Granulimonas faecalis: one gene and its partner. The protein of the gene in region 1 interacts with the protein of each later gene in a pairwise test. Links are inferred from orthologs where the notes say so. Each region holds a gene or a part of one and is shown on either strand. Other genes may lie near its edges.

What was found.
Region 2: the proteins of rplL (region 1) and dnaE interact in binary tests that used the Escherichia coli proteins (3 or more experiments, as listed by UniProt). The link is inferred for Granulimonas faecalis from one-to-one orthologs.

Annotation. Positions count from the first base shown.
Region 1 is NZ_BQKC01000001.1:509,009-522,496, reverse strand. The notes cover bases 1-2,790. They hold rplL (50S ribosomal protein L7/L12), read right to left. Parts: upstream 1,691-2,790; coding sequence 1,310-1,690; downstream 1-1,309. Other genes in these bases: rplA (50S ribosomal protein L1), read right to left, coding at 2,619-2,790; rplJ (50S ribosomal protein L10), read right to left, coding at 1,761-2,291; rpoB (DNA-directed RNA polymerase subunit beta), read right to left, coding at 1-1,015. Outside these bases: more of rplA, read right to left, coding at 2,791-3,323; rplK (50S ribosomal protein L11), read right to left, coding at 3,430-3,861; transcription termination/antitermination protein NusG, read right to left, coding at 3,958-4,500; preprotein translocase subunit SecE, read right to left, coding at 4,504-4,869; rpmG (50S ribosomal protein L33), read right to left, coding at 5,047-5,196; tuf (elongation factor Tu), read right to left, coding at 5,406-6,596; OR600_RS02270 (NYN domain-containing protein), read right to left, coding at 7,283-7,846; 23S rRNA (guanosine(2251)-2'-O)-methyltransferase RlmB, read right to left, coding at 7,839-8,858; cysS (cysteine--tRNA ligase), read right to left, coding at 8,861-10,345; cysE (serine O-acetyltransferase), read right to left, coding at 10,348-11,076; ispF (2-C-methyl-D-erythritol 2,4-cyclodiphosphate synthase), read right to left, coding at 11,120-11,599; ispD (2-C-methyl-D-erythritol 4-phosphate cytidylyltransferase), read right to left, coding at 11,601-12,359; DNA integrity scanning diadenylate cyclase DisA, read right to left, coding at 12,356-13,426. UniProt on the Escherichia coli protein: The binding site for several of the GTPase factors involved in protein synthesis (IF-2, EF-Tu, EF-G and RF3). Is thus essential for accurate translation.
Region 2 is NZ_BQKC01000001.1:1,553,539-1,569,039, forward strand. What follows is about bases 9,350-13,751. They hold dnaE (DNA polymerase III subunit alpha), read right to left. Parts: upstream 13,417-13,751; coding sequence 9,550-13,416; downstream 9,350-9,549. Other genes in these bases: OR600_RS07110 (amino acid permease), read right to left, coding at 9,350-9,418; OR600_RS07120 (hypothetical protein), read left to right, coding at 13,586-13,751. Outside these bases: OR600_RS07085 (amino acid permease), read right to left, coding at 1-996; OR600_RS07090 (APC family permease), read right to left, coding at 1,000-2,448; OR600_RS07095 (APC family permease), read right to left, coding at 2,544-4,817; OR600_RS07100 (C1 family peptidase), read right to left, coding at 4,878-6,236; OR600_RS07105 (C45 family autoproteolytic acyltransferase/hydrolase), read right to left, coding at 6,318-7,685; more of OR600_RS07110, read right to left, coding at 7,967-9,349; more of OR600_RS07120, read left to right, coding at 13,752-15,501. UniProt on the Escherichia coli protein: DNA polymerase III is a complex, multichain enzyme responsible for most of the replicative synthesis in bacteria. This DNA polymerase also exhibits 3' to 5' exonuclease activity. The alpha chain is the DNA polymerase catalytic subunit.

The DNA of each region.
Region 1 (13,488 bases):
GGAACTGGTTCTGCACGAGCTCGCCCACGGTGCGGACGCGGCGGTTGCCGAAGTGGTCGATGTCGTCGACCTTCTTGGTGGTGTCGCCGTCGCGGAGGGCGAGGAGGTAGCGGAGGGCCGCCACGATGTCCTCGGCCGTGAGGATGGTCTCGTCGGCCGGCACGTCGATGCCGAGCTTCTTGTCGATCTTGTAGCGGCCCACGCGGGCGAGGTCGTAGCGCTGCGGGTTGAGGTAGAGGCCGTCCACCAGCGAGCGGGCGGCGTCCACGGTGGGGGGCTCGCCGGGGCGCTGGCGCTTGTAGATCTCGATGAGGGCCTCGTCGCGGGTGCGGGCGGTGTCGGAGGCCAGGGTGTCGCGCACGATGTCGGAGTCGCCCAGGAGCTCGACGATCTCGTCGTCGGACTCGGCGATGCCGAGGGCGCGGAGCATGACCGTGGCGTTCTGACGGCGCTTGCGGTCGATGGACACCACGAGCTTGCCGCGCTTGTCGACCTCGAACTCGAGCCACGCGCCGCGGGCCGGGATGAACTGCACCTTGAAGACCTCGACGTTGCTGTCGAGCTCCTTGGAGAAGTAGACGCCCGGGGAGCGCACGAGCTGCGAGACGACGATGCGCTCGGTGCCGTTGATGATGAAGGTGCCGCGGTCGGTCATGAGCGGGAAGTCGCCCATGAACACGAGCTGCTCCTTGATCTCGCCCGTCTCCTTGTTGGTGAAGCGGACCTCTACCAGGAGCGGGGCCTGGTAGGTGACGTCCTTGGCCCGGCACTCGGCCACGGTGTGGGCGGGATCGCCGAACTCGTGGTCACCGAAGGTGATCTCCATGGTGCCGGCGTTGTTCTCGATGGGAGAGCTCTCGGCGAAGGCGTTCGCAAGGCCCTCCCCCATGAACCGCTCGAACGACTCCTTTTGAATGGTGATGAGGTTGGGCAGCTCCATCGCAGGGGCGATCTTGCTGAAGCTCACGCGGCCCGTGACGTCGGTGGAGGTGACGGAAGAGTTTGCGGTACGCACCGGGCATTTCCTCCTTATAACGGCATACAGCGGCAATTGTCGCAAGGTAGTAATCTAGCCAAGAACGACGGGCCCGTCAATGAAAAGTATTGACATTGTCGGGGGCTTGGATAAACTATCCCGTTTTACCCCGACGTCCTGCAGGGATGCCCCTCCCCTCACCGCGGCGGATGTGGAGGGTCTGTGATGGGACGGGGCCCTTCGACCGCTCGTCGGCCGCAAGGCCCCGTCGCACAAGAAAAGGGGCCCCGCTCCCATGAGCGGGGCCCCTCGAAGGTTCGGTGGGAACCGGAGTTACTTGATGGAGACGGCGGCGCCGGCCTTCTCGAGCTGCTCCTTGGCGGCCTCGGCCTCGTCCTTCTTGACACCCTCGAGGATGGGCTTGGGGGCACCCTCGACGAGCTCCTTGGCCTCCTTCAGGCCGAGCTTGGTGAGGCCGCGGACCTCCTTGATGACGGCGATCTTGTTGTCGCCGAAGCCCTCGAGCACGACGTCGAACTCGGTCTTCTCCTCGGCGGGCTCGGCGGCGCCACCGGCGGCAGGCATGGCGCCCATCATGACGGGGGCGGCGGCGGACACGCCGAAGGTGTCCTCGAGCTCCTTGACGAGCTCGGAGAGCTCGAGGGCGGGCATGGCCTTGATGGCCTCGATGATCTCATCCTTGGTGACAGCCATGGCTGTTCTCCTTCTTCATAGGCGGGGCGCGCTGGCCCCGGACTTAAAAACGACGGTGATGCGGGAGCGCCTAGGCAGCGGCCTGGCCCTCCTTCTGCTCGGCGATCTGGGTGAGCGCGGTGGCGAGACCCTGGACGGGCCCGTTGAGGACGCGCACGAACCCGGTGAGGGGCGCGGACACGGCCGCGGCCAGACGGGCGAGCAGCTCCTCGCGGCTGGGGAGGTCGGCGATGGCGAGCGCCTGGGCGGCGTCGATGGCCTGACCGTCGGAGATACCGCCGAGGAACTCGACCTTGTTGAGCTCCTTGGAAGTGTCCTTGATGGCCTTGGCGGCCTCCACGGGGTCGACGGCGTAGAACACGCAGGCAGTGGTGCCCACGAGGATGTCGTCGATGTTGGGCATGTCGTGCTCGGCGAGGGCGATCTTGACGATGTTGTTCTTGTACACCTTCATCTCGGCGTCGGCGTCGCGGAGCTTGCGACGAAGCTCCTGGCTCTCCTTGACCGAAAGACCGCGGTAGTCGATGACGAACAGGCCCTTGGAGGAGTCGAGGGACTCGTTGACCTCCTTGAGCATGGCTTCGTTCTTCTTGGATGGCATGGTTACACCTCCTTGAGGGATTTCCCGGGCATGCCGTGCGGCTGAGGGGAAGCCTCGCAAAAGAAGAGGTCCCGTGTGGCGCCAGCCAGACGGGACCTCGAACCATCGGTTTCGAAGACCACCTCGGCAGGCGGGACTCGCGTCCCCTTGGGTCGCCTTGGCGACACCGGCTGTCTCTGGCAGCGGACATGCTGTGATACGTGCAGGAACCAGTATGGCCCCTTGCGCGGGGGAGTCAAGGGCCCTCGACGTCCCCCTCCCCCGCTCCACGAAAAAGGGACGCGCCGGAGCGGCACGTCCCTTCCTGCGATCGTCTGTGCTGGTGCGCTAGTCGTCGAGCAGGTTGCGCACCATGGTGGGGTCGACCTTGACGCCCGGGCCCATGGAGGAGGAGAACGCCACGGACTTGACGTACTTGCCCTTGGCGGAGGACGGCTTCACGCGGAGCAGCTCGTTGATGAGCGCACTGTAGTTCTCCACGAGGTTCTCCACGGAGAAGGACACGCGGCCCATGGGGACGTGCACGATGCCGTAGCGGTCGGCGCGGTACTCGACGCGGCCGGCCTTGAGCTCCTGGACCATCTTGGCGACGTCCATGGTCACGGTGCCCAGCTTGGGGTTGGGCATGAGGCCGCGGGGGCCGAGGATCTTGCCGATGCGGCCGACCTTGGCCATCATCGGCGGGGTGGCGATGGCGGCATCGAAGTCGATGTTGCCGGCCTGGATGGCGGCCACGAGCTCGTCGCCGCCCACGACGTCGGCGCCGGCCTCCTCGGCCTCGCGGGCCTTCTCGCCCTCGGCGAAGACGGCCACACGCACGGACTTGCCGGTGCCGTGGGGAAGGGAGATGGAGCCGCGGACGTTCTGGTCGGCCTTGCGGGTGTCGACGCCCAGGCGCACGGAGGCCTCGACGGTCTCGTCGAAGTTGGCGAAGTGGATGTCCTTCACCGTCTCCATGGCGGCCTTGGGAGTGTAGAGGCGGTTCTCGACCTTGGCCTCTGCGTCGCGGTACTTCTTGCCGTGCTTGGGCATGGTGGTGCCTTCCTGTGGTCAACGGGCGCGCCGCGCCCTCCCACATCGGACCCCTCGCGGGGCCGTGAGGGGAGCCTGTCTCCCCGGGACTACGGTTGTGCCGGTGCTACTCGGCTATGGTGACGCCCATGGAGCGGGCGGTGCCGGCGACGATGCGCTTGGCATGCTCGATATCGTTGGCGTTGAGGTCCGGCATCTTGATCTCGGCGATCTTGGTGAGCTGCTCGTCGGTGAGCTGGCCGACCTTGTCGCGCTGGGGCACGGCGGAGCCGCTCTTGATGCCGAGCTCCTTGAGGATCAGCTTGGCCGCGGGCGGGGTCTTGCAGACGAAGTCGAAGGAGCGGTCCTCGTAGACCGAGATCTCGACCGGGATGATGTCGCCGGCCTGGTCCTTCGTGGCGGCGTTGAACGCCTGGCAGAACTGCATGATGTTGACCTGGGCGGCACCGAGGGCGGGGCCGACCGGGGGCGCGGGGTTGGCGGCGCCGGCAGGGATCTGCAGCTTGATGAAGTTGACGACCTTCTTCTTGGGGGCCATGGTGATAAGCCTTTCTTTGCGCTGTGACGATCGCTATGACACGCGCCGCCCACAGAAGCGTTTCTCACCAAAACGAGGGCGGTGCCGTGTAGCCGGTTAGTGGATGAGGACCACCTGGTCCACGGAGAGCTCGACGGGGGTCTCGCGGCCGAAGATGAGCAGCGTGACCTTGATCTTGCCGGACTCGGGGTTGACCTCAGAGATGGTCCCGTCGAAGTCCTCGAGGGGGCCGGAGGTGACACGGATGGCCTGACCGGGCTCGAAGTCGGTGACGGTGCGGCGCGGGGCGGTGTCGCCCTTGGGGGTGGCGTTGCCCATCATCTTCTTGAACTCGTCACGGGAGAGCGGGCTCGGCTTGCCGTCGATGCCCACGAAGCCGGTGACGCCGGGGGTGTTGCGGACGACGGACCACGTGTTGTCGTCCACCTCCATGCGCACGAGGACGTAGCCGGGGAAGACCTTGTTCTCCTTGGTCTGGCGCTTGCCGTCCTCCTTGAGCTCCGTGACCTCCTCGGTGGGGATCTGGATGTCGACGACCTGGCGCTGGAGCCCGTAGGACTCGATGCGGCGCTCGAGGTCGGTCTTGACCTTGTTCTCGTAGCCCGAGTAGGTGTGGATCACATACCAACGCTTGGCCATGGCCTATCCCCTCAGTCCGGAGTAACCGATGAGCGCGGCCACGACACCGGAGTCGATGAGCCAGATGGCCACACCGAAGACAACGAGGATGGCGACGACGGCGACGGTGTAGTTCTTGAGGTCCTCGCGGGAGGGCCAGACGACGCGCCGCATCTCGGAGCGGACCTCTCCGAAGTAGGAGGTGGCACGCTTGATGAGACCGGGCTTGCCGGACTTGGCGGCCTTGGCGGGGGCCTTGGAGCCCTCGGACTTGGCCGGGGCCTTCTCGGGGGCCTTCTCGGCCATGATCTGGGCCTGGGCCTCGTTGCGCTGACGCTCGGCCTGACGTGCCTTGCGGGCGGCTCGTTTGTTGCGGTCCTTCTTGGCCATGGGGCTCATGTCCTCCACAAAGCTCGGACTTCTCGACTAGACATTAAAAACCGGCCCGTCCCTATAGGGAGGGCCGGTGAATTGGCTGGCAGCCCAGGTAGGACTCGAACCCACAACAAACGGTTTTGGAGACCGCCGCTCTACCATTGGAGCTACTGGGCTGTGTGAGACTCTATTCTAGCGCGTCTCTTTGTGCAGCGTGTGGTGACGGCACCACCGGCAGTACTTTTTGAGCTCCATGCGCTCAGGATGGGTGCTCTTGTTCTTGTAGGTGGTGTAATTGCGACGCTTGCAATCGGTGCACGCAAGGGTGACGAGAGTACGCATGAATGGATTCCTTCCCAAGTACCGGACATGGCCGCTCTTACGTCACAGCCATGCGCGAGTGATTACGCTACCACCCCGCCGGTAAGCCGTCAACAGAGATGGCCCACCAAATCCTACGTTCACGGGATGGGCACGGCAGAGGTGGGAACGGTCGGCAACAAAAAAGCCCGGCACTCGAGGTGCCGGGCTTTCACGATCGAGGAAGCGAGTTACTCGATGATGGTGGCAACACGGCCGTCGCCCACGGTGTGGCCGCCCTCGCGGATGGCGAAGCGGAGGCCCTCCTCCATGGCGATCGGGTAGATGAGCTCACCGGTGATGGTGACGTGGTCGCCAGGCATGGCCATCTCGACACCCTCGGGGAGGGAGATGTTACCGGTGACGTCGGTGGTGCGGAAGTAGAACTGCGGACGGTAGCCGTTGAAGAACGGGGTGTGACGGCCGCCCTCCTCCTTGGTCAGGACGTAGACCTCGGCGGTGAACTTCTTGTGCGGGGTCACCGAGCCGGGCTTGCAGAGGACCTGGCCGCGCTCGATCTCCTCGCGCTTGACGCCGCGGAGCAGGATGCCCACGTTGTCGCCGGCCTCGCAGAAGTCCATGGACTTGCGGAACATCTCGATGCCGGTGGCCACGGAGTTGGAGGTGGGCTTGATGCCCACGATCTCGACCGGGTCGTTGAGGCGGAGCTGGCCGCGCTCGACACGGCCGGTGGCGACGGTGCCGCGGCCGGAGATGGTCATGACGTCCTCGACGGCCATCAGGAACGGCTTCTCGTTGTCACGGGCGGGGGTGGGGATGTAGTTGTCCACCTCGGTCATGAGGGCGCGGATCTGCTCGACCCACTTCTCGTCGCCCTCGAGGGCGCCGAGGGCGGAGCCGCGGATGATGGGGAGGTCGTCGCCCGGGAAGTCGTACTCGGACAGGAGGTCGCGGGTCTCCATCTCGACGAGGTCGATGAGCTCCTCATCGTCCACCATGTCGCACTTGTTCAGGAACACGACGATGTAGGGCACGCCGACCTGACGGGCGAGCAGGATGTGCTCGCGGGTCTGGGCCATGGGGCCGTCGGTGGCGGCGATGACCAGGATGGCGCCATCCATCTGGGCGGCACCCGAGATCATGTTCTTGATGTAGTCGGCGTGGCCGGGGCAGTCGACGTGGGCGTAGTGACGGTTCTCGGTCTCGTACTCCACGTGGGCGACGGAGATGGTGATGCCACGCTCGCGCTCCTCGGGGGCCTTGTCGATGTCCTCGAACGCGGTGAAGTTGGCGCGGCAGCCAGGGGTCTCGGAGAGAACCTTGGTGATCGCGGCGGTCAGCGTGGTCTTGCCGTGGTCGACGTGGCCGATGGTGCCGATATTGACATGCGGCTTAGTACGCTCGAACTTCTCCTTGGCCATGTGCCATCCTCCTTCTGGAAACAGGACTTCCCGCTTCGCAGCCATTGATGCCTACGTGCTAAATATGTCTAGCGGCCCCCGGAGGGACCGCAAGATAACCTGGTAGCGGTGACTGGATTCGAACCAGTGACGCCGCGGGTATGAACCGCGTGCTCTGACCAACTGAGCTACACCGCCATGCTTGAAATGGAGCCCGCGACCGGATTTGAACCGGTGACCTCTTCGTTACCAACGAAGTGCTCTACCGACTGAGCTACACGGGCATGGTGGGGATGCTTGGACTCGAACCAAGGAACCCATAGGGAGCGGATTTACAGTCCGCCGCAGTTGCCGCTGTGCCACATCCCCATCCGTTTTCAAGCCGCGCTGCCAGGTGCTGGACCCACAACGCGCTAGTGATACTACGCCCGGGGCAAATCCGTGTCAACGTATACCCCGGACCCGGGTGTATCCATACCATCGTTTCTGCACAACCCCAGCTAGACAACCCTATACGACCGCCATTACGGGGGTTTCCGATCGGAGGCGCCACCCACGCACCCAAATCGTACCGAGAAAAAAGGCGGCCCGCGGGCCGCCTTCGTCGGTGGGTGGAGCTGATGGTCGGATTCGAACCGACAACCGTCCGATTACAAGTCGGGTGCTCTGCCGTTGGAGCTACATCAGCGCAGGGACGATGATAGCGCTTAGACCCGGCGCCCGAGCAGTGCGTTGAGCTTGGCCGCCGTCTCGGGGTCCAGGCGGTCCTCCAGGCTCATGCGGGACCACGTGCGCTCCTCGCGCTCCCGCTCGATGGACCGGTTCATGGCCGCCACCTCGTGCACGAGCATACGGCTCGACACGCGGGTGACGCCCGGCCCCTCCACCGTGGCCTGGATCGTGCCGTCGGAGGTGACCACCGTGACCCGGCGGCCGGAGTCGCGCGCCTCGGTCACAAGCCCCTCGATGACGGTGTCCGCCGAGACGCCCCTGCGGGAGAAGACCTCCCGCACGCCGCCGCGCCTCGTCTCGGGGCGGTGCTCCCCGCGATTGTTGGCGCCGTCGTAGACGATGACGGCCTCGTACTCGTGCTGGGCGTAGGCGGCGACGTCGGCCAGGAGCGCCTCGCGGGCGCGGCCGAACGGGTCGGTGCCGAGGCGCTCGGGCACGGAGCCGTCGGGCTCGTCGAAGAGGTCCTGGTAGCGGGGGTCGGCGAAGAGCACGTTGTAGCCGTCCACCACGAGGAGGGCCCGAGGGGCCCCCTTAACCACGGTCGACGCCCCCCTCGCGGCCGGCCTCCCGGAGGCGCCGCATCCACTCGTAGGCCATGACCGTGGCGGCCTGGGCCACGTTGAGCGACTCCACGCGGCCGCGCTGGGGCAGGCGGCACGAGAAGTCGCAGCGGTCGAGGAGCAGGCGGCTCACGCCGGTCTGCTCGTTGCCCATGACCAGGCAGAAGCGACCGCCGAGCGGCGCGTCCCAGACGTCCTGCTCGGCGTGCTCGGTGGCCGCGCCGGCCCAGAACCCGGCCTCCTTGAGGCGGTCCACCGCCGTGGCGAGGTTGGAGACGCGCGCGATCGGCACGTGGAGCACGGCCCCGGCCGACGTCTTGTAGGCCCCCACGCCCACGGAGGCGGCGCGGGCCTTGGGGATCACGACGCCGGCGGCGCCCGCGACCTCGGCGGAGCGCACGATGGCGCCGAAGTTGCCCTCGTCGGTCACATGGTCGAGCACGAGCACGAGCGCGTCGCCGTCGCCGGCGGCCGCCACGACGTCCTCGAGGTCGGCGTAGGGGAAGTCATCGAGCTCCACGACCACGCCCTGATGGGCGCCGTGACTCGACATGGCGTCGAGGCGGGCCTTGGAGCAGATGTCCACCTCCACGCCGTCGGCCTCGAAGGTGGCGGCGAGCCGGGCGAGCTTGGGGTCCTGGCTGCCCTTGTTGAGGGCGATGTGGGCGCGCCTCACGGGCACGCCGGCGGCAAGGGCCTCGTCGACGGCGCGGCGGCCCTCCACGAGCACGCGCTCCTCGGCACGCGGCTGCCGGCGGGCGGCCTGCGGGCTCCCCTTGCCCTGGGCACCCCTGCGGCGGTCCCCCTTGGGGGCCTTGGGCGCCTGAGGGCCCGCCTTGCCGGCGAGGCCCGCCTTGCGGCCGTCGCGGCCCCTCCACTGGCGGCCGTCCTCGCTGCTCCAGGCGCGGGGGGCCTGGCCACGGCCCCGGCCGCGCCTCCCCTGCTGCCCGTTGCCCTGCTGGCCCCTGGGGCCCTGGTTCTTGGACGCCATGGTCAGCGCCCCCCTTCCTGACGGGTGATGCGGGTGCCGGCCTGGGTGTCCTCCACCACGAGGCCGAGGTCCGAGACGGCATCGCGGATGGCGTCGGCGCGCGCCCAGTCCTTCGCGGCGCGGGCCGCGGCGCGGGCGTCCACGAGGGCCGCCACGGCGCCGTCGACGTCGTCGCCGTCGAAGCCCACGAGGTCGCGGGCCACGTCCACGAGCCCGGCGGGCAGCGGGTCGGCCTGAGGCCGGACGCTCTCCAGGCCGAGCACCTCGAGGAGCTCCACGAGGGTGTCGGAGGCGCGCAGCAGCGTGGAGGTGCACGCCCCCGCCCCGGCGGCGTCGAGGTAGGCGTTGGCCTGGTTGGCGAGGGAGAAGACGGCGGCGAGGGCCGAGGACGTGTTGAAGTCGTCGTCCATGGCCGAGGTGAAGCCGTCGCGGGCGGCGTCGATGGCGTCGGACAGGGCCTGGGCGGCGTCGCCGCCGCAGCTGGAGCCGTCGGAGTTCTCGGCCGCCCAGCGCAGGTTCCTCGCCGTGGTGCGCAGGCGCTCCAGCGCGCCCACGCAGCCGTCGAGGCGCTCGAACGAGAAGTCGAGCGACGAGCGGTAGTGGGTCTGGAGCATGAGGAGGCGCACGGCGTCGGCCGGGTAGCGGTCGAGGACCTCCTTGAGCGTGTGGAAGTTGCCGAGCGACTTGCTCATCTTCTCGCCGTCGACGCGGAGCATGCCCGTGTGCATCCACAGGTTGGCCAGCGGCTCGTGCCAGCGGCAGCAGGCCTGGGCGCTCTCGTTCTCGTGGTGCGGGAACACGAGGTCGGAGCCGCCGCCGTGGATGTCGATGGGTGTGCCGAGGTAGCGGTGGACCATGGCGGCGCACTCGGTGTGCCAACCGGGGCGCCCCTCGCCCCACGGCGACTCCCAGCTGGGCTCGCCGGGTTTGGCCGCCTTCCAGAGGGCGAAGTCGAGGGGGTCGCGCTTGTCGGAGTTCTCCTCGATGCGGGCGCCCACGAGCAGCTCGTCGACGTTGCGGCCCGAGACGCGGCCGTAGGTCTCGCAGCTGCGCACGGAGAAGTACACGTCGCCCGAGGGCACGGCGTAGGCGTTGCCCTGGTCGATGAGGCCCGAGATCATGGAGACCATGGCGTCGATCTCCTGGGTGGCGCGGGGCCGGATGTCGGGGGCCAGCACGTTGAGGCGCCCCATCTGCTCGATGAAGGCGTCGGAGTAGGTGCGGGCGAGCTCGGCGGCGGTGACGCCCTCCTCGTTCGCGCGCTGGATGATCTTGTCGTCGACGTCGGTCAGGTTCTGCGCGAAGCGCACCTGGTAGCCCTTGTAGACGAGGTAACGGCGGATGACGTCGAACGCGAGGAACGTCCTGCCGTTGCCGATGTGGATCTGGTCGTAGACCGTGGGGCCGCACACGTACATGGAGATGTGCCCGGGCTCCACGGGGACGAGCTCCTCCTTGCGGTGGGTCTGGGTGTTGTAGACGAGCATGGTCACTCCTCAGTGCCGCTGGGTGCCTGGGCGGCTTCGCCGCCGTCAGGTTGGAATCGTACATCTTGGGAGGGGGCCGCCTGGGCGGTGAGGGCGGCCACCTGCTCCTCGAGCTGGGAGATGCGCGCCGTCAGGATCTCGACGGTCTGCTCCATGGGGTCGGGCAGGTACTGGCGCCGGCGGTCCGTGTGGGCCGGCTGCGTGCGCACCCGCACGCCGCAGCGCGTGGTCACGTGCCCGGGGACGCCCACCACGGTGCAGCCGGCCGGGACGTCCTTCACCACCACGGCGCCGCCGCCCACCTTGGAGCCGTCGCCCAGGGTGATGTCGCCGAGCACGGCGGCCCCCACGCCCACGGTGACGTTGTCGCCCAGGGTGGGGTGGCGCTTGCCGGTCTGCTTGCCGGTGCCCCCCAGGGTGACGCCCTGGTAGATCATGCAGTCGTCGCCGACGATCGTGGTCTCCCCCACCACGATGCCGCTGCCGTGGTCGATGAGGAAGCGGCGGCCGATGGTGGCGCCGGGGTGTATCTCGACCCCGAACCGGTGGCGGCTCCACGTGGAGAGGGTGCGGGCCAGGAAGCGGTGGCCGTGGGTCCAGAGCCAGTGCTGACGCCGGTAGGCCCACACGGCGCGCATGCCGGGCGAGTTGACGAGGATGGAGATGGTGGACGTGGCCGCCGGGTCGTGCTCCCGGAAGGCGCGGACGTCCTCGCGTATGGAATCGAACATGGGTGTCCCATCGACGGGGCGGTTCGGGAGGTCGGCGGGGCGCCTAGGGGCGCTCCATGAGGCAGACCGCCCAGGCCTCGATGCCCTCCTCGCGGCCCACGAAGCCGAGGCGCTCGGTCGTGGTGGCCTTGAGTCCCACGCGGGAGACGTCGCATCCCATGGCGCGGGCCATGGCGGAGCGCATGGCGTCGCGGTGCGGGGCGAGGCGGGGGGCCTGGGCGGCGACGGTACAGTCGCAGTCGAGGAGTTCGTACCCAGCCTCCCGCGCGAACCCCATGACGCGGGACAGCAGGACGAGGGAGTCCGCGCCGGCGTAGGCGGGGTCGTCGTCGGGGAAGAGACGGCCGATGTCGCCCAGGCGGCAGGCGCCGCAGACGGCGTCCATGAGGGCGTGGGTCACGACGTCGGCGTCCGAGTGGCCCGCGAGGCCTCGGTCGCAGGGCACGACGACGCCGCCCAGCACGAGGGGGCGCCCCTCGCAGAAGGCGTGCACGTCGTAGCCGTGGCCGATGGAGAGGGCCATGTCACTCCCCTTCCCGCTCGGCGGCCAGGAGGGCGGCCTCGACGACGGCCAGGTCCTCCGGGTAGGTGAGCTTGAGGTTGTTGCGCTGGGCGTCCACCACGGCCACGGGGAGCCCCATGGCCTCCACGAGGGAGGCGTCGTCGGTGCCCACGGAGCGGGCGCGCCGGTGGGCGGCGCGGATGACCTCGATGGGGAACGCCTGGGGCGTCTGCACGACCCAGAGGTTGCCGCGGTCGGGCGTGGCGGACACGGTGCCGTCCCGGACCACCTTGACGGTGTCGGTGCAGGGGCAGCCGGCCACGGCGCCGCCCAGCGAGGCGTCGGCCCGCAGGCGGGCGGCCACGGCCTCGAAGGTATGGGGGCGCACGAGGGGCCGGGCGCCGTCGTGGAAGGCCACGAGGGGGACCTCGGACGAGACGGCGTCGAGACCCGCGGCGCAGCTCGCCTGGCGGTCGTCGCCGCCGGGGACCACCGCGACGGGGAGCGCCAGGGGCAGGCCGGCCACGAGGGCCTCCATAGCGGCGAGGTCGGCGGGGCGGCAGACGAGCACGAGCGCGGCCACGGAGGGGGCGGCGTCGGCGGCGAGGAGCGACCACGCGACGAGCGGGCGGCCGGCGACCTCGACGAGGGCCTTGCCGCCCGGGTGGCCGAACCGCTCCCCGGAGCCGGCGGCGACCACCACCACGGTGAGGTCCGCGCCCGGGTCGGGCGCGGCGACGGCGGCGGGCCGCGCCTCGGCCTGGCAACGGCAGCGGCTCATTCCTTCCTGCCCCACATGCGGTAGAGGCTGTCGGCCAGGATGCCGGGGTTCTTGACGCCGATGTCGTCGAGGCGGCTCGGGTTGTCCTCGATGTCGTCCATGAGCTCCTGGAGGCTGCCGTACTCGTCCACGATCTTGTCGGCCATGCCCTCGCGCACCACGGAGATGCGCGACAGGGTGCGCAGGCCCAGGGGCGCCATGATGGAGTCCTCGCCGAGGCCCTCGTAGCCGAGCATGGCGCCCACGCGCTTGAACGAGTGGAGCTGCGCGGCGTCGAGCTCGTGGAACTGGCGGCGCACCTCCCGGGCGGTCTCCTCGGAGGAGTCGCGGGCGTAGTCGCGGATCATGAGGGTGTACTCGTCGTCCATGTCGCCCACGAGCTGCTCGCGCTGCATGGCGATGGTGCGGCCCTCGCTGCCGAGCTGGTCGATGAGGTCGTCGAGCTCGTCGGCGGCCGTCATGAGCACCTCGAAGTACGAGAAGATCTTGGAGATGTCGGCCAGGGTGACGTAGTTGTCGAGCTCGAGCGTGGTGAGGCGCAGCAGGTTGCGGTCCAGCGCCTGGCGCGTGGACTGGAGGGTCACCAGCAGCTGGTTGACCATGTCCATGATCTCCTGGACGGTCTTGATCTGGAAGGAGCGGCCGTCGAGGTAGACGTTGACCACCTGGCGGCGCTCGGAGACCGAGATGACCATGGCGTTGGTGAGGATGCTCATGCGCGCGGCCGTGCGGTGGCGCATGCCGGTCTCGGAGGTGGGGAGCGACGGGTCGGGGTTGAGGTGGAAGTTCGCCCGCTTGATCTGGGTGAGGTCCTTGTCGATGACGATGGCCCCGTCCATCTTGGAGAGCTCGAACAGGCGGTTGGCCGTGAACGAGATGTTGAGCGGGAAGCCGTCGTCGCCGGCGGCCAGGACGGCGTCGACGTCGCCCACGCAGATGAGGGCGCCGAGCCGGCCGGCGATGATCATGTCAAGGGCGCGGCGCAAGGCCGTGCCCGGCGCTGTCTGGCGCATGGCGCACTCCATGCGCTCGTCCAGGGACAGCGACCGGTCGCAGAAATCCCCCATGAAGACCCTTCTGTCCGAAGCGCCCCGCGACGCGCGGCACGCCCCTTAACCCTAACAAAGCG
Region 2 (15,501 bases), 1.0 Mb from region 1 along the record:
GTGGTCGCGGGCGGCGAACAGCGGCATCTGCCCGAGCATCACAGTCCACACGAGCCACGCCGAGAGGAGCGACACCACGACGCCCGCCTTCACCACGGCGGAGGCCCACCCCATCCCGAGGGCGTCGAGGATGGAGGCCATGGAGGGGCTCGCGGCGGCGGCGACCTGGTCCTGCGTGAGGCAGCCGAAGGGCAGGAGCGACACAAGCACGTAGAGCACGAGCACCACGACGTAGCCGGCCACCGTGGCCGCGGAGACGGCCTTGGCGCTCTTGGCCTCCCCCGACACGACGACCGCGCCCTCGACGCCGATGAAGAGGAACAGCGTCACCGTCATGGTGTCGCCGACCTGGCCTAAGAAGGCCGCTGGCTCCAGGCCCGCGAGGCCGGCCGAACCGGCCAGGTGCTCCCCCACGAAGGCGAGGGAGAACCGCGACGCCAACAGGCAGGCGAACAGCACGATGGGCACCACCTTGCAGACGGTGCCCACGACGTTGATGGCGGCCGAGCTCTCGGCGCCGCGACGCGCGAGGAGGAACATCGCCCACGTGACGCACGAGGAGAGGGCCACGGACGCCCAGTTGCTGCCGTCGCCGAACACGCCCAGGAAGACGGCGTCGAGGGTGGCCGGCAGCAGCACGCCGTAGGCCACCATGGCGAAGATATTGCAGACCCAGTAGCCGTAGGCCACGAGGTAGCCCGCCAGCGGGCCGAAGCCCCGCTCGGCGTAGGTGTAGATGCCGTTCTTGAGCTCGGGCTGCTGGAGCGACAGCACGCGGAACGTGTTGACGACGAAGACCATTCCCACGCCGGTGACGACCCAGGCGAGGGCGACGGCGGCAGGGCCGGAGGTCTCGGCCACGGACTTGGGGAGGTTGTAGACCCCTCCCCCGAGCATGGCCGAGACCACCAGGCACACCAAGCCGAAGAAGCCTATGCGGCGGGTGGGCGTGCCGCCCGCCGGAGCCGCGCCTGCGGCAGCGCCTCTCCCACCCACGGATCAGCCGAAGTCGATCTCGTGCTTGAACACACGAGTCTGGACCAGGTAGTAGATGACGCCGAGGAGCACCCAGCCCCAACCCATGAAGAGAATCTGGGGGTCGATGGAGAACAGGATGGCACCGGTGACCAAGGCGCCGAGGACAGGCAGCACGGCGGACCGCAAGAAGGGCAGCTTGACCTTCTTGCGGCCGAGGGCGTACCAGATGACGCAGATGTTGAGCAGGCAATAGGTGGACAGGGCGCCGAAGTTGCTGAGCTTGGCCACCTGGGTCATGCCGAGCGGGATGAGGAACAGCAGCATGACAAGGGACAGGGCGCACACGAAGAGCGTGGCCACCTGGGGCACGCCGGTCTTCTTGTCCATGATGCCGAGTTCCTTGGGCAGGGCGCCCGAGCGGCTCATGACGTACAGCACGCGCGAGATGGAGGTGGTGGCGGTGAGGCCGGTGAAGGCGCCGAGGGCGATGGCGTTGGCGACGGCGCAGACCACGCCGAACCAGGGGCCGCCAACGGTACCCGCGAGCAGGTAGAAGCCGGTGTCGGCGTGGCCGGCCATGATGGAGCCGGTGGGGTCGACGCAGGTGGCCACGTAGCACATGCCCACGAACATGCAGGCGAGGATGACCACGATGACGAGCATGGACTTGGCCGGCCCCTTCTTGGGGTCCTTGGCCTCCTCGGTGAGGGTCGCCACGCAGCCGAAGCCCACGAACGACATGGCGCCGAGGGAGACGGAGCCCATGAGGCTCTTGGGCTCGATCTTGGACGGGTCGACGAACGCCGTGAGGGTGAAGCCGCTCGTGGAGGGGTGCCCGAGGATGTAGGCGACGCCGAAGACGATGAACATGGCGAAGACCACGATCTCGCAGACCAGGGCGACCTTCTCGACCTTGATGGCGTTGCCGAGGCTTCGGATGGACAGGCACGTAACGAACGTGAGGAAGATGAGGCACCAGGCCCACACCGGCACCTGGGGGAGGTACTGGTTCAGCGCCTGGCCGGCCTGGATGAACATGAGGTCGGGCGTGATGAGGTACTGCAGGAGCATGAGCCAGCCCGCGACGAAGCCCACGGCGGGCGAGATGGTCTGGCTGGCATAGGTGTAGATGGAGCCCGACGACGGGAACAGCGGGATCATCACGCCGAAGGAGAAGACCGTGAAGAGCATGCCCACGGCGCCGATGAGGTAGGACAGGGCGGGCATGCCGTTGGAAGTCTGGAAGATGGAGGCGTAGAGGGCGAAGGGCGCGATGGGCACCATCATGATCATGCCGTAGGACACCATGTCCTTGATGCCCAGCTTCTTGGGCGCCGGTATCTTCTTCTCCGGCGTCACAGGGGCCATGCCGCCCTGGGTCTCGGGGTCGTAGTGGTACCTGAGACCACGCTCGCCCGGGACCGCGACGGTCGTGGCGGACGCTCTCTCCTCCTGGGTGCTCTGGGCCATTTCAGCCTGCTTTCTTGTCTGGTCCGGAAAGGCGCCGGCCGGGACTGGTCCGACCGGCGCCGAGGTGTTTCCTATCTACCCACGGGGGCGTTGGGCTACGCCTTGGGGGCGTCGCCCTCGTCTGCCGCGACGGCGTGCTTGGCCGCGGGAGCGTCGTGGGCAGGTGCGTCGCCCCCGCCTGCAGCGGCGGCGTGTTTGGGCACGGGCTTGGCGGCACCGGCGTCCCCGACAGCGGCGTCCTTGGCGGCCTCCTGCTCCGCGGCCAAGGCCTCCCGGGCGGCGCGCTGGGCGCCGGCGAGGGCGGAGTCGGCCGCGATGCGGTTCTCCTCGGCCTGGATGCGCACCTGCTCGCGGGCCACGGCGGCCTCCGCGTCGGCGAGGGCCCGCTCGTCGGCCTGCTCCGCAGCGGTGGCGGCCCGGGCGTCGGCAGCGGGGTCGGCCGGGACCTTCTCGGCGGCCACCATCGCCGCGGGCGCGGCGGGGACGTCGGGGGCCTGCCTCACTGCCACGTCGGCCGAGGGGGTCGAGGGGTGCTTGAGGCCCGCATCGGCAGACGTGCCGATCTTGGCCGCGCGGGAGATCTGGGGCGGCTGGCTCAAGGGGATGGCGGGGCTCACGCCGCCGGCCGCGTCGATGGCGGGCTTCACGGGGTGGTTGATGGCGGCGGGGTCGTCGGCCGGAAGCGTGCCGGTGGCCTCGGCCTGCTTGATGGCGTCCTCAGGCAGCTTCTCGTTGGGGTCCCACAGGCGCTTGATAGGCAGGCCCATGGGGTTCTGGCCTTCGGAGAGCAGCGAGGTGGGGACGTTGGAGGCAACCGGGGCCGGTTTCTTCAGGCCCTCGACCTGCCAGGTGAACGGGGCGAACTGGTTGGCGGGGTCGGCCCAGTCGTGCTTGCGGGAGACCTGGTAGAGCAGGAAGGAGATGCCGAGGACCACGGCGATGATCACGGCGATCACCACCACATAGGTGACGGGGCTGCCCACCTCCTGGGCCACCTGGGCGGGAGGGATGATGGCGAGCACGATGCCGAAGAGGCAGGAGGCCAGGCCGAGGCAAGCCACCACCCAGGCGCCCACCTTGCCGCCGGGCACCTTGAAGCTGCGGGGACGGTTGGGCTGGTCGTGGCGGAGCTTGAGGAACGACACGAACATGAGCACGTAGTAGAGCATGTAGAGGATGGTGATGGCCTGGGTGATCAAGATCACGAAGCCCTCGATGTTGGGGATGAGGAAGCACAGGAAGGCCACGACGGTCATGAAGGCCATCTGCAGGTACATGAGGCGGCTCGGCATGCCGTGCTTGTTGTTGCTCTGGAGCTGGCGGGGCAAAAAGCCGGAGCGGCCGGCCTGGCCGAGCATGTAGGAGGGGCCGGCCATGTTGGTGACGAGCGACGCCATGCCGGCGCCGAGGCCCGCCCACACGAACACCACGTAGATCCACGGGGCGCCGAAGCACTCTCCTAAGATCTTATAGGTCTGATTGAGGCCGTAGACGAGGTTCATCTGGCTCTCAGGCGTCACGATGGCGATGACCAACGTGCCGGCGATGAAGATGACGAGCGTCAAGATCATGCAGATGAAGATCGAGGCGGGGAACTCCTTCTGGGGGCTCTTGAGCTGCTTGATGTGGGCGGCGTTCATGTCGATGCCCGCAAAGGAGAAGAACACGCCGGCGGCCAGGGAGAGCGTGGCCAGCTTGAAGCCTCCGGAGAACGGGTTGAACGCCTCGGGGGTCACGGTCACATTGGGCTTGTTGCCCTGGGCAAGCCAGACCACGCACATGACGATCATGAAGGCCAGCGGGATGAACGTGCCGATGAGGACGCCGTACTTGGTGATGCGCGCAAAGGCCTTGACGCCCTTGGTGGAGACCCACGTAAGAATCCAGTAGTAGGCAAGCCAGGCCACCATGATGAGGAGCTGGTTCTGGGGGTGGTTCATGAAGTCGACGGCCCAGTCCCAGTCGGGCGTGAAGAAGCCGATTGTGGTGGAGGCGGTGGCGACACCGGAACCGAAGTTGATGGAGGTCTGGAACCAGAGGACCAAAAGGCACGTGAAGGCCAGGCCGGGGCCCATGGCCTCGCCGACCCACCGGAAGATGCCGCCGCGCTGGGACCAGCCGCTGGCAAGCTCGGCCGCCACGAGGCCGGTGGGCAGGAAGAAGACGATGGCGCCGATGACGAAGAGCGTGATGGAGGAGAGGCCGTAGTAGGCCTGCTGCACGTCGTTGGCCACGGAGCCGATGATGGTCACATTCATCATGACCAGGGCCATGAGCGAGATGTACTGGCCCGACTTGTCGGGCCTGGGGGCCGCGGTCACCGCGTCGGCATGCCCCTTCACCTTGTCAAGGTGGTGATGTCCAAACATGGGAGGACCTTTCAAAAATCGAAAGGGGGAGGGGCCCGGCCCCTCCCCTAAGGACAAAAACTAGAGGCTGGTGACCGGGTTGAAGGTGTTCCAGAAGGGCCACACGACCGGCTCGCCCTCGAGGGCCTTCTGCAGCTCGGGCGAGAGGAACGACCTCCTCACGGCCACCTCGTAGACGAACTCGTCGAACCACTCGTCGCTGCAGACGTAGTAGCCGTTGTGGCCCACCTTCTTGCCGTGGGCCTCGGTGCCCCAGGAGTTCTCGATCTTCCATTTGTCGGGCTTGCCGTCCACGATGTTCACGCCGGCAATCATCATGGCGTGGGTGGGCAGGCTCTGGTGCATGGCGAAGCGCTCGGCCTTGTCCATGGAGAACTCGACGCCGAAGAGGTCGTCGAAGTCGTAGAGGTCGGGGCTCATGACGCCGAGCTGCTCGTCGCAGTGCTGAAGCACGTCGCAACCGAACCACACGGGCTCGCCGGCCTTGAGCTGGTCGATGACCGCGGCCTTGAGGGTGGGCATGTCGACGTTGAGGTAGAGGTTCTCGCGCTCGGGGACCTGGTCGGAGTCCTCGATGGCGTAGGTGCGGCCGTAGGGGTTGCCCTCGCCGGGGACGTTGATGACGCCCACGTAGTCGTCGAGGTCGATGCCCACGTAGCGCCTGTAGAACTCGAGGGGCGTGAGGCCGTAGACACCGTGGAACTCCTTCTTGGAGTCGGTGTACTCGAAGTCCACCTTCTGGGGCGGCTCTCCGAAGGCCACGCACAGCACGCGGTAGACCTCGGTGAGCATGGCCTCCTCGGCGGCCTCGACGTCGGCGTCTGCAGCGCCCTCCCTCACCATGGAGCGGAGCTTGAGGGCGTCCTGGCGCAAAAGGTGCGAGAGGACCGTGTTGATCTGGGCGGTGTCGTTGGTGCAGGCCGTCTCGACCATGGCGGCATGGGGCACGACGCCGTACTTCTCGATGAGGCCGCAGACCATGTCCCAGTCGCCGCCGTCCTGCATGGGGGCGTTGACGAGCCACGTGACCTCGCGGTCGTCGAGACCCTTGTCGGCCGTGGCCACGATGTGGTCGAGGAACCAGTTGGAGCGCTCGAGCTTGTTGTAGAAGGCGAGGTAGGCCTGGGAGAGCTCGAAGGTGCCGCGGGGCAGGTCAAGCTCCTTCTCCACGTGGAAGCGGCAGAAGTTGAGGCACGCGAACATCCAGCAGCGGCCGGACTGTTTCTGGTTGGCCACAGCCTCGTCGTCCACATCGATGGAGAACGCGAAGGCCGGGTTGGAGAGCCCCTTGGCCACCTGGATGTCCTCGGACGCGGCGAGGATGCCGTTCTTGGTCACCGCGCGCTCGGCGACGTGCTGGGTCGTGGCGCCCTTGTAGGCCTCGGCCATCCTCGCGATGGATTCCTTGCTCAGTTTCATGGTGTCTACCTCGTCTCCTGTCGTGGCCGCCCCGGCGGCCGCTGTCTTCCTTACGTCTCTATGGGCACCGCCGTGCCGGCCCTACTCGAAGAGGGTCCAGGGCTGGGAGGGGCGGCTCTTGGTGTAGCCCTCCTGCCAGCGCCAGAGCGGGTGATGCTCGAAGAACTCGTCGGCGTCGAACTCCACGCCGTCGGCGCGGCCGTAGCGGCCCCAGAAGCGCATGGCCTCGATGTCGTCGGCGCCCGCCGCCTTGCCGTCGCACGATCCCGCCGGGTAGAAAGGCACGTTCCACACGGCCGCCGGGTCATCGGCCCAGTACTGCGGGTCGACGTCGTAGTGGCTGCAGATGGTGCGGCTCGACGGGTTGTCGTAGCCGGTGTAGACGTCGTAGGTGTCGGCGAGCATCCTCTTGGCGAGCTCGACGTCGATGGAGCCGGAGTGGCGCTCGATGAGCTCCATCCAGCGTTGGCGCCGGGCGCCAGTCTGCTGGCGCGGGTCGTTGAAGCCGTTGTCCTTGCACTCGAGGTTGCGGATGCGCGGGTCGAACACCGCGTTGCAGCCGAAGAAGCAGCCGTCGTGGGTGCGGTCGAGGGACTGGAACTTGAGGCCCTGCTCGTAGCGGGCCACCTCGCCGGTCTTGGTGTCGGCGACAAGCCACGCGTTGGCGTAGCCGCCGTTGTTGCCCTCGTCGATCAGGCGCACGAAGTCGTCGATGGAGTCGGCGAACTGCACGGCGTTGCGGGCGCGCACGTACTCGGGCATGCCGCCCTCGTCGTAGCCGGAGAAGCCGGCCAGGGTGGTCTCGGTGACGGCCAGGCCGGCATCGTTGACGTAGTAGTCGGTCATGGAGTCCACATAGCACGGCACGGTCTGCATGACGAAGCGGCGCCCCTCGTCGGGCGTGACGTCGAGGCAGACGTTGAAGTACTGGCCCGCCCAGAACTCGTCGAACGACTCGTGGGCGATGACGGGGCGACCGTCGGCGGTGGCGCCGCCCGTGGCCACGATGGCCGAGCAGTGAGAGGCTTTGTGGGTCATGATGTTCTCGGGCATGGCCCCCACCACCTTGGCGGCGTTGAGGGGCCACCAGTACCCGGTGACCTCGTAGTAGGCGTTCCAACCAATGAGGTCGTCCACCGTGGAGGGGACGCCGGCCGCCGTGAGGCCGTCGGCCATGCCGCGGAGCTCGTCCATGAGGCGCTCGGGGATCTTATCCTTGTGCAGGCGCACGGCCTGCTCGCAGAACCACTGGTAGCTCATGCCGTAGGTCTGCAGCGTCATGTAGTCGTACACACGGAGGGCGTCGGCGTACTCGTCGGCCAGGAGGTAGCCCTCCTGGAACCCGCACTCGTAGGGCGTACCCGCCACCTTCACGTGGTGCCATCCCGCCACGTCGACCCTCGACGCCCCGTCGATCATGGCCTGCTGCCTGTCCGTGAGACCGCCCATGGGACCCCCTTGGTTGCCGGAACCTTTTCAGAGGGGGGTAGTACCCCTTTTTGTTTTCAAAAACCACGGGTATGCCCTCGTAACATCGATATATGCATACCTTATATTTAATATATTTTAGATACTTATTTTTAATCGAACCCCTCGGCCCGGTATGCCACGGGCCTGAAAGTTGCGGACGGTCAAATTAAATACATTGTAGGGACAGCGGTTGTGGAGAAAGCGTGCCCGTAGCTAAAAAATGAGGTAGGCCCTTCTTTTCTGTCCGTGCCCCCAAAGACTCAAGCAAGGACCTGCAACGCGAAACCCAGAACCGACGCCGCGGCCACGGCCACGATGGCCACCATGGCCGCCCGTTCCCACGCCTTGAGCGGGACGCCCCGCCCCGACTGGCGCAGCCCCACGAGGAAGAGCGGGAGGCCCAGGGCGAAGACGATGCTTGCGAGCATGAGGTTCTCCACCCCCGCGGCGACGAGCAGCACCACGCCGAACAGGCAGCCGGCGGCGCCGACGAGGAAGGCCCGGGGCCTCGGCACCCCCGGGGCCTGCCAGTCGCTCCCCACCACGGCCTCCTTGACCAGGAACAGGCAGCAGCAGAAGTAGGCCGGCACCGTCATCACCGAGGTGATGGAGACCATGGTGTCCCACGCCTCAGAGCCCAGCAGGCAGGCGAGGACCAGGAAGAGCTGGGTGAGGGCGGCGCAGGCCAGAAGGGAGCGCCCCGGGGCGCCGAAGCGGTTGCGGGAGGTGAAGCGGGCCGGAAAGATGCCGTCGGCCGCCGCCGACGTGGGCATCTGGCCCTGCATGCACATCCACACGAGCCACGACGACAGGATCGACACCACGATGCCCACCGAGACGAGGACCCTCCCCCAGTCGCCCGCCAACGCCAGGAGAATCTGGGCCGTGGAGGGCGAGGCCATGGCGGCGATGTCGTCCTGGGAGAAGACGCCGAAGGGCACCGTGGACACGAGGACGTAGAAGACCAGGGCCACGGCCAGGGCTAGGGTGACCGCCCTGCCCACCGCCTTCTGGCTCGTGGCGTCGCCGGAGACCACCACGGCCCCCTCGATGCCGATGAACACCCACAGGGTAACCATCATCACGTCGGCCACCTGGCCCGCGAGGCCGTCGGCCGTGCCACCGGGGGCGGCCGGGGCCGAGCCGAAGAAGCCTCCGGAGAAGACAGCGGGGTCGAAATGGGCGGCGCACACCGCCACGAAGACCGCCACGGGCACGAACTTGGCCACGGTGCCCACGATGTTGAGCACCGACGCCTGCTCCACGCCGCGCCGTGCGAGGGCGAAGACCGACCACACCACCACTGAGGCGCCCAGGAGGGCGGGCACGGTGTTGCCGGCCCCGAAGGCGGGCACCAACGGCGAGAGGGTTGCCATGAGCAGCACCCCGTAGGTGGCCATGGCGCAGCAGGACGTGCACCAGTAGCCCAGCATCACCAAAAAGCCGACAAGCCTGCCGAAACCCCGTTCTGCGTAGGCGTACACGCCGTTGGTGAGCTCGGGACGCACCTGGGCGAGGATGCGGAAGGTCCCCACCACGAACCACATGCCCAGACCGGTGAGCAGCCACGCCACGAGGGTGGCCCCGGCCGAGGCATGGGCGGCCACGGCGCCGGGCAGGGAGTAGATCCCGCCCCCCACCATGGCCGAGACCGAGATCCCCACGAGCCCCACGATCCCCACGCGCTCCGGAACGATCCCGCCCTTGGCCATGTCGCTGTCCCCCGCTCCCGTCGCAGCAGTGAAAAAAGACGGCCCCACTCAGCGCGGGGCCGCCGGCACTCCTTCTTGTGGGTTCCCCATATGGGGGTCCCTGATTCAGCCGCGGCGCGGCGGGCCGGCGCCTAGGCCACCTGCACCTTGCCCTGGGCGTCCACGAGGGCCGCCACCTCGGCGTAGAGCACCACGGACTGGGCGTCCACGGTCACGGGCATGGAGAGGCGCATGAGCCCCGCGCCACCGTCCACGTAGAGCTCCAGGGAGTCGAGGCCGCCGTGGCGTGACGCCGAGCGGGAGAGCGCCGAGAGGAACTCCTTGGTGACCCCTTCCGCGGGCATGAGCACCTCGAGGGTCTTGGGGCGGTTGGCCTCGTCGTCGAGCAGCAGCGGCTCCACCGACTGGGCCATGAACTGGTCGCCGCGGTCGGAGCGGTCCACGCGGCCCTCGATGCGCAGGAAGATGTCGCCGTCCTCGTCGGGGAACAGGAGCGACGCGCACTTGGAGTAGGTCTTGGGAAAGACCACGACGTCGATCTTGTTCTCCATGTCCTCCAGGGTGACGATGGCCATGGGGTCGCCCTTCTTGGTGGTGCGCTTCTGCACCGTCGAGGCCATGCCGGCGAGCCAGATGGTGCGCTCGTCGTCAACGGCGCGCATCTCGGTGACGCCGTCGTCGGCCGTGTGCTCGTAGCCGTTGAGCACCTCGCCGATGGAGTAGCTCCGGGCCTTGGTGAGGGCGTACTCATAGGGACGCAGGGGGTGGTCGGACACGTAGATGCCCAGCACCTCCTTCTCCTGGGAGAGCTTGAGCGTGCGGTCCCACTCCTCACCGTCGGGTTCGGGGACGTCGGAGGCGAAGCCGGAGTCGGCGACGTCGGCGAACATGTCGAAGAACGAGACCTGACCGGCGGCGCGGTCCTTCTGGCGCTTCACGGCGGCGTCGAGGATGTTCTCGGGGTTGGCCTTGTCGACGAAGTGGGCCAGCTGCTTGCGGGTGTAGCCCGTGGAGTCGAAGGCCCCGGCCTTGATGAGGGCCTCGATGACGCGGCGGTTCACCTGCGTGGTGTCCACGCGATCGCAGAACTCGTGGATGGTGGCGAAGGGGCCGCCCGCGGCGCGCTCCTTGAGGATGAGCTCGGCCGCCCCCTCGCCCACGCCGCGGATGCCGGCGAGGCCGATGCGGATGCCCTCGGGCACGGCGGTGAACTCGATGCCGCTCTCGTTGACATCGGGGGGCAGCACGTCGATGCCCTCCTGGCGGCAGGCGCCGATGTAGTGCACGATCTTCTCGGTCTTGCCGGTGTAGCTGGTGAGCACGGCCGCCATATACTCGCGGGGGTAGTAGGCCTTGAGCCAGGCGGTCTGCATGACGAGGATGGCGTAGCCGGCCGAGTGGCTCTTGTTGAAGGCGTAGGAGGCGAACTCGAGGACGTCGTCCCAGATCTTCTGGGCCACCTCGCGCTTGTAGCCGTTCTTGACCGCGCCGTTGACCCAGTGGTCGTAGGTGGTCTCATCGGCGCCGTCGTCCCAGTGGAAGACGGTGCTCGTAAGCAGCTTGATCTTCTTCTTGGCCACGGGCTTGCGGATGCGGCTGTCGGACTCGCCGGCCGAGAAGCCGCTCATCTTGACCGAGATCTTCATGACCTGCTCCTGGTAGACCATGGTGCCGTAGGTCTCGTCCAGGATGTCGGACAGGCGCTCGTCGTAGAAGGCCACGGGCTCGCGGCCGTTCATGCGGTTGATGTAGGAGTCCACCATGCCGGCGCCCAGGGGGCCCGGGCGGTAGAGGGCGATGAGGGCCACCACCTGGCGGTACTCCTTGGGCTGCATGGACTTGATGGTGGCGGTCATGCCGCCGGACTCCACCTGGAAGACGCCCGCGGTGTGGCCGCGGCCCATGAGGTCGAAGATGGCCGGGTCGTCGAAGGGAATCTTGTCGACGTCGATGTCCACGCCGGTGGACCCCTCCTTGAGGGTGGCGCGCACGGCCTCGGGGGCGGCCTCGGCGTCGGCGGCGGTACCGTGGTTGGCGCGGATGTTGGCGAGGGCCTTGGAGATGACCGTGAGGGTGCGCAGGCCCAGGAAGTCCATCTTGAGCAGGCCCATGTCGGCCACGTCGTGGCCCTCGTACTGGGTGATCTCGAACCCGCCCTTGGTGTCGAGCTTGGTGGGCACGTGGTCGTTCACCGGCGTGGGGGCGATGAGCACGGCGCAGGCGTGGACGCCCTCGCCTCGGGTGAGGCCCTCGATGGAGAGGGCCGTGTCGATGATGTCCTTGGACTCCGGGTCGTGGCCGTAGGCGTCGGCGAAGTCCGGGCTGTAGAGGTCCTCCTTGCCCGGGGTCTTGTCGAGCACCATCTTGAGCTTGGCCTTGGGGTCGCCCGACACCATCTTGGAGAGCTTCTGCCCCATGTAGACGGGCTTGCCCAGCACGCGGTTGGCGTCGTTGATGGCCTGCTTGGCCTTGATGGTGGAGAAGGTGATGACGTGGCACACGCGCTCGGGGCCGTAGAGCTCGCGCACGTGCTGCACGACCTCCAGACGCCGCTCGTCGTCGAAGTCCATGTCGATATCGGGCATCTCGGAGCGCTCCGGCGAGAGGAAGCGCTCGAACATGAGGCCGTTCTCCAGGGGGTCGAACGTGGTGATGTTCATGGCGTAGGCCACGATGGCGCCGGCGGCGCTGCCGCGGCCCGGCCCCACGCCGATGCCGTGGTCCTTGGCCCACTGCACGTACTCCTGCACGATGAGGAAGTAGTCGGCGAAGCCCTTCTCGCAGATGACCTTGTACTCGTACTCGAAGCGCTCGAGGATGGACTCGCCGCCGATCTCGCGCTCGCGCCAGTCGTCGCCGTAGCGCTTGGCAAGGCCCTCCTCGCACTCCTTGCGGAACCGCTCCTCGGAGGTCTCCCCCTCGGCGAGGCCGGGGAACTTGGGCAGGTACATGTGGGTCCAGTCGAGCTCGAAGTCGCACTTGTCGGCGATCTCGAGGGTGTTGTCGCAGACCTCGGGGCACCAGTCGAAGAGCGCGCGCATCTCCTCCTCGCTCTTCATGTAAAACTCGCCCTGACCCGACCCCGGCGGGTTCTGCGTCATCTGCATGCGGTTGGTGTCGTCGAGGGTCTTGCCCATGCCGATGCAGCTCACCACGTCCTGCATGGCGGCGTCGGTACGGGTGAGGTAGTGGAAGTCGTTGGTGGCCACCACCTTGACGCCGATGGCCGCGGCCATCTCCAGGAGCGTCTCGGTGAGGCGGCGGTCGGTCCAGCCGGGGAAGCGGTCCTCGAAGTCGAGCCCGTGCTCCTGGACCTCGAGGTAGAAGTCGCCGGGGGCGAAGGTCTCCTTGAAGGTCTTGGCCCAGCGCAGGGCCTCGCCGGGGTTGCCGGTCATGATGTTGCGCGGGATGATGCCGGCCACGCAGGCGGAGGTGCAGATGACGCCCTCGGAGTGCTCCTGGAGCATCTCGAGCGTGACGCGGGGCTTGTAGTAGAAGCCCCGGGTGGCGGCGTCCGACACGATCTTCATGAGGTTGACGTAGCCGGTCTCGTTCTTGGCCAGGAGGATCATGTGGTAGTACTCGGGCTTGCGGTCGCGCCGGAGCTCGGAGTCCGGCGTGAAGTAGACCTCGCAGCCGAAGATGGGCTTCACGCGGGGCTTGGGCTTGACCTCGTCCAGGGGGCGACCGGCCTCGTGGCAGGCCATGTCGGCCTCCCACTGGGCGTGGCGGCGCTCGTCGGACGCGTCGGGCTCCTCCACGGGGCGGCCCTTCTCGAGGTTGTCCTTGTCGTGGAACCACTGGTCGTAGTCGGGCTCCGCGTGGTTGACGGCGTCGGTGGCCCGGGCGAGGGCCGGGACGCCGCACATGTTGCCGTGGTCGGTGATGGCCACGGCGGGCATGCCGAGCTCGACGGCCCGGGCGACCATGTCCTCGACGCGCGTGGCGCCGTCGAGCATGGAGAAGTCGGTGTGGTTGTGCAGGTGCACGAATGCCATGGCATGACTCCGTAGGGTCGTAGGGACGGTCGTGCCGCGTTGGCGGGTCCTTGATACTACCCGACACGGGGGCTGGCGGAGAAGGTTCTGGAAACGCCCCACGCCAAGAAAACGGGGACCGACTCGGGGCATATTCCCCTTCCTGGCAGGAGACGAGGAGGAAACCGCCATGGACACGACCCATCTCATCGACAAGACCGGGGCGGGGTCGGTCATCCACTCGTCCACCGTGGCCGAGGAGCGCTTCGTCAACCTCTCCCACACCGACCCCCTGGCCGCCTTCTGCTTCGCCGTGGGCGTGCTCTCCATCGTCCTCATCGCCGCATCCATCGGCTCCGCCAGGCTCAAGAGCCGCTTCAAGTGGCTGGGGACCATGGGCGGCAAGTTCGCCCTCATCCTCGTGGGGGCGTTCTTCCTCCTGCTGCCCATCGCCATCCACCTGCCCGGGTCCCACGGCGACCTCTGGCCCGGGCTCGCCCAGGCGGTGCCGGCCACGTTCTACTTCACCGTCAACATCACCGGCGTGGCGGGCGAGCTGGAGGAGTGGACGCCGGTCATCCACCAGGTGATGGGCGACGGGTTGCTCTCCCTGCTCTACTACCAGGTGCTCTGCTTCTACACCGTGGCGGCGCCGGTCATGCTGGCCCTCACGGCCGTGGACTTCTTCGCCAACGGCTTCACGGGCCTGCTCCTCTATGTGGAGAGCGCCAAGAAGTCGGTCCTGGGGCGCGACATCTACGTGTTCTACGACCTCAACGACAACACCGTCACCCTGGCCAAGGACCTGCTCGACCACGTGCAGAAGGGCGGCAGGCGAAGCCGCTCCATGCCGCTCCTGGTGTTCTGCGACCTGTCGAGCGCCGCCGTCGCCGACGGCAACGGCATGGCCCAACAGGTGCGTGAGGAGGCCTACGGCTGCGCCACGGTGGTGTTCACGCCCCTGGGGCTCGAGAGCGTGCCCGGCCACCTGGCGCGCTGGACCCAGACCCGCTGCAACGTCTACTACCTCGTGGTATCCGACGACACCGACGACAACGTGCGCGCCACCATCGCCCTGTGCGACACCCTCACGAGCCAGATGGTCTCGTGGGAGATGGGCGCGCGGGCCTGGGACGTCGACCGCGTGGGCGCGCGGCCCTCCCTCACCGACCGCACGCGCCGCTACGCCGGCAACATCCACGTGTGGTGCGTCCACGGCAACCCCGACGACGACCTCATCTTCGACTCCCTCCCCCACCGCCGCCCCGACGAGGAGGTCCTGGCGCGCCTCTTCAGGCGCAACCGCGGCCACGGCTCCAAGGAGGAGCGGCGCCGTCGCATCGTGGAGGGCCTCTCCCCGCTCATGGTGCGGGTGCGCGACCTCGTGGAGGTGCGCCTGCTCTCCGAGGAGCGCCAGGTGGTGTGGGACTCCCTCGTGAGCCACCCGCTCACGGAGGTCCTCGACCCCGTGGACGTCTCGGCGGGGCTCGTGCCCCGGCAGCGCCTCGTCGTACTGGTGCTCGGCGTGGGGTCGTTCGGCGCCGAGGCGGTGCGCGCCGCCTTCTGGTTCGGCCGCCTGCCCGGAGTGGAGCTCCGCATCGTGGGCGTGGACCTGGAGGCGGGGAAGCGCCTGGGCGAGCTCGCCGCCATGTGGCCCGGCCTCATGGCCGAACGCGTGCCCGAGGGCGAGCCGTCGTGCCTGGCCGACCTCGCCGAGCCGCTGGCCGAGGACGGGGCGGAGGGGAAGGCGCTGCCCACCGTGTGCCTCGTGCAGGCGGACGCCCGCACCGAGGACCTCTCTCCGCTGCTCGCCGGCAAGGAGGTGGAGGCTCTCTGCTGGGGGCCCGACGGGGCCGGCACCTGCACCGTCTCCATCGGCAGGGAGAGCCGCGTCTACACCGTGACGTGCCTCGGAGACGACGAGGTCGACCTCGACGTGTCCCTGAGGCTGCACCGCACCCTCTCCGAGCGCGTGCTCGCCGGCACGCTCGACGAGGCTACGCCACCCCAGTGCAACCCTCTGGTCTCAGTGCTCGTGCGCAGCGAGGAGGTCCTGGAGTCCGTGCGCAACATCTCCGGCGGCGAGGAGCGGTTCGGCCTGGTGCC